DNA from 3 places in the Fundidesulfovibrio putealis DSM 16056 genome. Region 3 is predicted to be linked to each of the others. Evidence: riboswitches for the same ligand, from Rfam matches in the RefSeq annotation. Region 3 holds a riboswitch; each other region holds the start of a gene.
The links. Region 3 has a riboswitch for cobalamin ahead of G453_RS0110505 (sirohydrochlorin cobaltochelatase). Riboswitches for the same ligand answer to the same signal wherever they lie in the genome.
Positions count from the first base shown of each region.

Region 1: another riboswitch for cobalamin. It lies ahead of cobT (nicotinate-nucleotide--dimethylbenzimidazole phosphoribosyltransferase); the one in region 3 lies ahead of G453_RS0110505 (sirohydrochlorin cobaltochelatase).
Region 2: another riboswitch for cobalamin. It lies ahead of G453_RS22740 (radical SAM protein); the one in region 3 lies ahead of G453_RS0110505 (sirohydrochlorin cobaltochelatase).

Region 1 covers NZ_AUBQ01000003.1:400,080-402,338, forward strand. The annotation lists gene cobT (nicotinate-nucleotide--dimethylbenzimidazole phosphoribosyltransferase) at 1-1,056, opposite strand, end outside; cobalamin riboswitch at 1,166-1,339, opposite strand; gene G453_RS0101950 (ATP-dependent 6-phosphofructokinase) at 1,451-2,259, opposite strand, start outside.
Region 2 covers NZ_AUBQ01000005.1:253,520-255,778, forward strand. The annotation lists gene G453_RS0106540 (glycosyltransferase family 39 protein) at 1-688, shown strand, start outside; cobalamin riboswitch at 726-923, shown strand; gene G453_RS22740 (radical SAM protein) at 1,215-1,916, shown strand; gene G453_RS0106550 (ribonucleoside triphosphate reductase) at 1,926-2,259, shown strand, end outside.
Region 3 covers NZ_AUBQ01000013.1:91,315-93,573, reverse strand. The annotation lists gene G453_RS0110510 (FecCD family ABC transporter permease) at 1-83, opposite strand, end outside; gene G453_RS0110505 (sirohydrochlorin cobaltochelatase) at 256-1,158, opposite strand; cobalamin riboswitch at 1,296-1,480, opposite strand; gene G453_RS0110500 (glycosyltransferase family 4 protein) at 1,612-2,259, shown strand, end outside.

The DNA of each region.
Region 1 (2,259 bases), on a different contig from region 3:
CTGGGCGAAGGTGGCCATCTCGTTGAAGATGGCGGCCGCGCCGCGCAGCAGCACGAGCGCCAGGGCCGCGCCGGTTCCCTCGCCAAGGCGCAGGCCCAGGTCCAGGAGCGGCTTGGCGTTAAGGGCTCGCATTACGGCCTGATGGCCCGGTTCCGCCGAGGCGTGGCTGAAGAAGCAGCAGTCGGCTGCGGCGGGTGCGATGCGGGTGGCGGCTACGCAGGCGGCGGTGGAGATGAACCCGTCCACCAGTACGGCCATGCGGTTTGCAGCGCCGCCCAGGATGAGCCCGGCGATGCAGGCGATCTCGTAGCCGCCGAGCGCCGCCAGCACGTCCAGCGGGTCGCCGGACTCGACGGCGGCCCTGTTCACGTCGAGGCAGGTGGCGATGACGGCGGCCTTGCGGGACACGCCGCCCGCGTCCAGCCCGGTGCCGGGGCCGGTGACGTCCTGCGGGGAGAGCCCCAGGTAGGCGCAGAACATGGCCGTGGAGGGCGTGGTGTTGGCGATGCCCATGTCGCCGGTGCCGATGGTGCGGCAGCCGCGCGCGGCGGCATCGCCAGCGAGCCGGACGCCCAGCAGCAGGGCTTCCAGGCACTGCTCGCGGGTCATGGCCGGGCCTTTGGCCATGTTGGCCGTGCCGGGGGCCACCTTGGCCTGGATCAGCTTGGGGTGCTCGGGATAGGTCCCGCCTGCACTGCCTGCGTCCACCACCAGCAGGTCCGCCCCGGCCTGCCTGGCCAGCACGTTGATGCCTGCGCCACCGCTTACGAAGTTCAGCACCATCTGCCGGGTGACCTCCTGGGGGAAGAGGCTCACGCCCTCGGCGGCCACGCCGTGGTCGCCCGCGCAGGTGAAGATCACGGCGGGGTCTGCTGCGGGGGCTTTGCCGCCCTGGATCATGTACAGGCGAAGGGCCAACTCTTCCAGGCGGCCCAGGCTCCCCTGGGGTTTGGTCAGGCTGTCCAGGTGGGTCTGCCCGGCTGCGGCCAGGGACTGGTCCACGGGGGTGATGCGGGCGAGCAGGGCCTGGTACCGGGTGTCGAGCGTGGTGGTCATCGTATGAATCCTCTGTGAAAGAGAGTGGTTGCGTGCGGACGGCGCAAACAAAAAATCCCTTGGCCCCAGATGATGGGGTCAAGGGATCGCCTTTACCATGGGTTCAATCCGCGAAACGATTCCGGCCATTCGTCTTCAGGCTCGCGAGTCATCCTCCGCCAGCCCTTCCCATCCCGTGAGGGACAGTGGTTTCGCTGGCTTCGTCTTCGCATACTGCGGCGGGACCGCCACGGATTTGCACCGTGTTCCGTAATGGCCGGATATGGTCGGGAACGGCTAGCCCGGCAGGACGAGCGTGTCAAGGCCGGGTGCAGGCGGCATGGTTTGGCCATGACCCCGGCGACGCAGTCGGGGGGCTGCTCCTGGAAACAGCCCCCCGTGCATCAAGAACGTGTCAGGGGCAGGCTGGGGTCGCGCTGAGCTGGCTCTGTCCGGTGGAGTCCATCACCTGCTGCCAGTAACTGGTATTCAGGTCCATCTGCTTGCGCCCGAGGGTGACCAGCGGCAGGGGGATGTGCACGGGAATCCCGTGCAGCTGGCTGACCATGAGCCCGGTCTTTCCGGCCATGCCCGCATGCACGGCCATGGCTCCCAGCATGTTGCAGTGGGCGCGGTCTGCGGCTCCGGCGGGGATGGAGCGGATGATGTAGCTTGGGTCGATGAATTTGAGCGTGATGGGCAGACGGTCCGCGAAGTGGCTCTTGATGCTCGAAAGCAGGAGCTTGCTGATGTCGCCCAGGATCTTGTTGCCGGAGGCGTCGGTCAGGCCGGATTCCGGGAGCAGGTGCTGGCCCGCGCCCTCGGCCACCACGATCACGGCGTGGCCGCGCCGCCTGAGGCGCGCCTCCAACTGGGGCAGGAACCCGCCGGGGCCTTCCAGGGCGAAGGGCATCTCCGGCACCAGCACGAAGTTCACTTCCTTGATGGCCAGGGCCGCAGCCGCCGCGATGAACCCGGATTCGCGACCCATCACCTTGACCAGCCCTATGCCATAGGGCGCACCGAGGGCTTCCACGTGGGCGCAGCGGATGGCCTCGATGGCCTTTTCCACGGCGGTGTCGAAGCCGAAGGTGCGCGCCACATAGTGGATGTCGTTGTCCACGGTCTTGGGGATGCACACCACGGCGGTGCGCAGGTTTCGTTTGGCAGTCACCTCGTGGATGGCCTGGGCGGCGCGCAGCGTGCCCACGCCCCCCAGCATGA
Region 2 (2,259 bases), on a different contig from region 3:
GCCCGCGCCGCACCCCATATCCATGGGGCCGGACCCGAGGAGCCAGGCGGGCATTGTGCTGGAGCGCGCCGCGCCGTTTTCCAGGCTGACCGTGCGGGTGAAGATGGTCTGCGCGCCGCTTACGCCCAGGTTTCCCGGCGGCAACTACGAGACCCTGCGTTTCGAGGGGCTGGAGGCGTCCTTCTGCGGCTCGCCGGACGCCCCGGCAACGCCGGGCTGCCTGGAGGCCATGGCCGAGCGCCGACGCGACAACGCCCTGCGCAATTTTCTGGCCGAGCGGTTCCTGGCTGCAAGCACAGTGAAGCAGAAGATTGACTCCGTCTCGCCTTTGCTGCGCAACGTCCCGGATGAGCAAATGCCAGGTTGGAGCAGGCTTGAATCAACCTCGCCGGACACTGCGGCCAGCCTTGTGGCCGAACTCCAGCCAGGCAGGGAACTGCTCGCCGTCTACCCCCGCGTGGGCGGCGGGTCCGCTGTGGCCCTGTATCAACTGGGGCCGGACGGCAGACGCGAGGAACTCCTGGCGCTGCGTGGCCGCGAAAGCGCCTGGACGCCTGTGTCGGGCCAGTATCCCATCCGCCTGGATCCGTCGCTTCGGGTCGGCGGGGCCTACCGCGTCGAGGCCGTGCTGGTGGGCAGGTGGGCCCAGCTCTGGAATAATAACGGAACTATTTTCTTCGAGCAGTAGAGCGGTTACGCCTGGGTCGCCCCGGCGTGGCCGCTCTTCAAATTGACATGCCCTCAGGGAGGGCCTAAATCATCGCATCGCCCCGGAAAACGGAAGACGGTGCAAATCCGTCGCAGGCGCGCTGCTGTAACCGGCACTCACGGGCGGCAGGCCACTGGATGGAGAGACCATCCGGGAAGGCCTCCGCGCACATCCGGCCGGAAGTCAGAAGACGTTCCTGGGGAGTTTCGGCCTGACCCCGCGAATGGGTCATGGTTCCCGCAAACTGATCGTGGCCTCGCCGCAGTCCGCCTTCTGGCGACGTGAGCGCGGCGTCCACGACGCGTCGAAAGCCGAGCCTGGGCGCAGGCGGCTCTCGATGCCCTTCTCCGTCGTTTCCCGCGCCGAACCCTTTGCATTTTTTCGTAATTGATAAATCCAGGCCGTTTGAGCAGTTGCATATTCAGTTAGGGAAGTTGCTGATATGTTGAACTATTATTTTCTTTTTTGCGGAAACGCCTTCTGCTAGGAGCATATCGTAACCACGATGCACACGCACACCCCCACCATCCCAGCCATCTCACTCGGTCACGGCGTCCACGCAGCCCCGGTCCCCCCGCTGGAGCGCTCCCCCGGACAGGACCCGGCCAGGATCAGGGCGGTGACGTCTTTCACGCTCAGCGACTGGGCCGGAAAGGCCTGCGCCGTGGTGTACCTGGGCGGCTGCAACCTGCGCTGCCCCACCTGCCACAACGCCACCCTGGCCTTCACCCCCGAGCTCCATCCCCCCTTGGAGACCGGAGCGGTGCTGGCATCGCTTGCGGCCCGCAAGCCCTGGCTGGACGGGGTGGTGGTCTGCGGCGGCGAGCCCACGCTGGACTCCGGCCTCGCTGATCTGGTGGAGAAACTCTTCGCGCTGGGGTTCGCCGTGAAGGTGGACACCAACGGCCTGCGGCCCGAGGCCGTGGCCGCCGTGCTGGCGCGCTGCCCGGACACGGTCTTTGCCGTGGACGTGAAAGGCCCCTGGCACATGTATCCCGAGCTCACCGGCGGGGGCGTTTCCTCCCAGGCTGCGCGCGAGCGCCTGGAGATGGTCTTCGCCATGGCCCGCAAGCATCCGCAATCATTCTTATTCCGTATCACCCTGGTCCCCGGTCTGACGCCGGAAGACGTCCAGGCGGCCAGGGACTCCCTGCCCGCCGGTTTCGTCCTGAAAGAACAAACGTATATGCCCCCCGCCTCAAGTTAAGGAGATCCCATGCCCCTTCAGATACAGAAACGCGACGGCTGCCTGGAAACCTGGTCCCTGGAGCGCATCGCCCAGGCCATCCTCAAGGCTTTGAAAGCCAGCGGCATCCAGGACCCCATCCTGGCCAAGCGCGTTGCCCGCAAGGTCGAGGAGAAACTCGAAGGGGTGGACGTGCCCCGCCAGGAGCACGTGCAGGACATGGTGGAGCGCGTGCTCATGGAGTCGCGCCTGTACGAGGTGGCCAAGCGCTTCGTGATCTACCGCGAGAAGCGCCGCACCCTGCGTGAGCAGAAGGCCGCGTACCTGGACATCAAGGACACCATCGACACCTACCTCTCCAAGG
Region 3 (2,259 bases):
GGCACGGACACGGTTCCGCTCCCGGCGGCCACCAGGATCATGGCCGCCAGGGCGGCCAGCATGACGGGGAGGGGTTTTCTCACGCCGCGCTCCCGGCTGGACGGACGTCCGGCGCGCAGCAGGACGCGCCGTCCAGGAGGGCGGTTTCCCAGAACGCCCTCCCACCGACCCACCCGCCGCGACTGTCGCGGATGGCCACGGCTGCCAAAACTGTCCGGCAGCGGGAAGGGCGGAAAAGGGCGCAGTCCATGAACGCTACCTGAGCCTCTCGAAGGCGCTCTTCAGGTGCTCGATCCAGATGTCCGCCAGGGGGGACGCGTCACCAGTGCCCCTCAGCACCGGGGTCACGGCGATCCCGGCTCCGGTCATCACCGACTTCCAGGAGTCCGGCTCGTCGCCTGCCAGATCGTTACGGGCGTGGTCCCCGGCCACGGCCAAAAAGGGCATCAGGTGCGCCTTCTTCACGCCGCTCTTCCTGAGTTCCGCCAGCACGTCCTCCCGGGAGGGCGCGCCTTCCACCGTGCCGATGAACACCAGCGGGTCCTTCTTCCAGACGTGGTACTGCAAGGCGGCGTAGTACACGTCGGCGGGGTGGCGGGTTCCGTGTCCCACCAGCACCACGGCTTCGTCGCTCTTGCGAGCCTTGGGGACGCTGGCCAGCAGGGCGTCGGCCACCTTGGCCACGTCCTCGGTGGTGGCCATGAGCGGCAGTCCCACTTCCATCTGCTTCATGCCCTTGGGCATGCCGGAGAAGGCCTTGGCAGTGGACAGAATGTCGTGAAACTCCGCGCCGGGGATGGTCTGGAGCGACTGCACGGCCACGTGGGTGAAGTCGTCGTTCATCATTTTGGCCAGGGCCTCGGCGGGGGAGTCGAGCTTCAGCTTCTTCTCGGCGGCCAGCTTGTGGCGCACGATCCTGGAAGAGTAGGCCATGCGCACGTCCACGCCGGGGAAGGCCTCCTTGGCTTTCTTCTCGATGTTCTTGTAGGCCGAGTCAGCGCCCGGGACGGTGGTGCCGAAGGCCACCAGCAGGATGCCCTTCTTGTCGGGCTTTTTGTCCCCGTGGGCGTCGGCGTGGGTGGACCAGCCCGCCAAAAAGGCCAGGACGAACAGGGCGGCGAGGATTCTTCTGACAGGGTCGTGGACGGTGAAGCTCATGCGATGCTCCGTATGGTTACGGCTGTGGGCGAAGAGAAAAAAAAGGCCGCTTCTCTCCTGCAAACAGGAGGGAAGCGGCCCGATTTTGCCCTTCTCAGGAGGTCCGAACACAGCAATAGCCCGTTGCCGCGCCGGAAACAGCGGTCTGCGGTCAGGCAGGTCTTCCGGCTCGTTCCGGCTGCCCCGGCCTTCCCAGGATGTACTCCCAGTGGCCCACGGAGGAGGCAGCGCTTCATGAAACTTACGGCGGCGGGACCGCTCCCGGATTTCACGGGATTCCCTATTCTCCCGACAAGCGGGCACCTGACTCCCGCCGCATAGCCCCATGCCGGGGGGGTGTCAATCAAGACCCAGGCGTGCGATCGGACCCGCGCGGAGTGCGGCAGGGCCGGGAGCGCTGCATCACGGCTGCCCCAACTGGACTCCGGCCCCGTTTCAGTCCATAACCCGGCCATGAATCCCGCTCCCGCAGTCCGCGTCCTGCATGTCGTCAAGTCGTTGGGGCTTGGCGGCACTGAAAAGGCCATGCAGCTCATGGTCACGCACCTGGACCGTTCCCGGTTCGCGCCCTTCGCGTACAGCCCCGTGGACGGCGAGCGCCGCGAACTGCTGCGCCAAAACGGCGTCCCGGTCATCGTCGGCGGGGACCTGCTTTCCGTGCTGGAAAAGCTGCGTCCGGACGTGGTCCACCTGCACCGCGCGGGCTGGCCGGAGCCTGCGTTGCTCTCCCCGGTGAAGCGCTTCGGCCCCAGGGCGGTGGTGGAGACCAACGTGTTCGGCAGGCTGGATGATTCCCCCCTGGGCGGCGTGGTGGACCTGCATCTGGTTGTCTCGCGCTTCTGCCTGGAGCGACTGGCGGCGGACAACCCATCGCTGGACGTCTCGCGCTACCGCGTGCTGTACAATCCCGTGGACACGGACCTGTTCGCCCGGCTCACTCCGGAGCACGATTTTTCGCGGCCCGTGGCGGGCAGGCTGTCGCGGCCCGACCCCGGCAAGTGGTCCGGGCTGGCCTTCGACATGCTGCCGATTCTGAAGGCCAGCGAGCCTGGCTTCCGCTTCCTGGTGATCGGGGCCACGCCTGACTTCCTGGACTTCGTG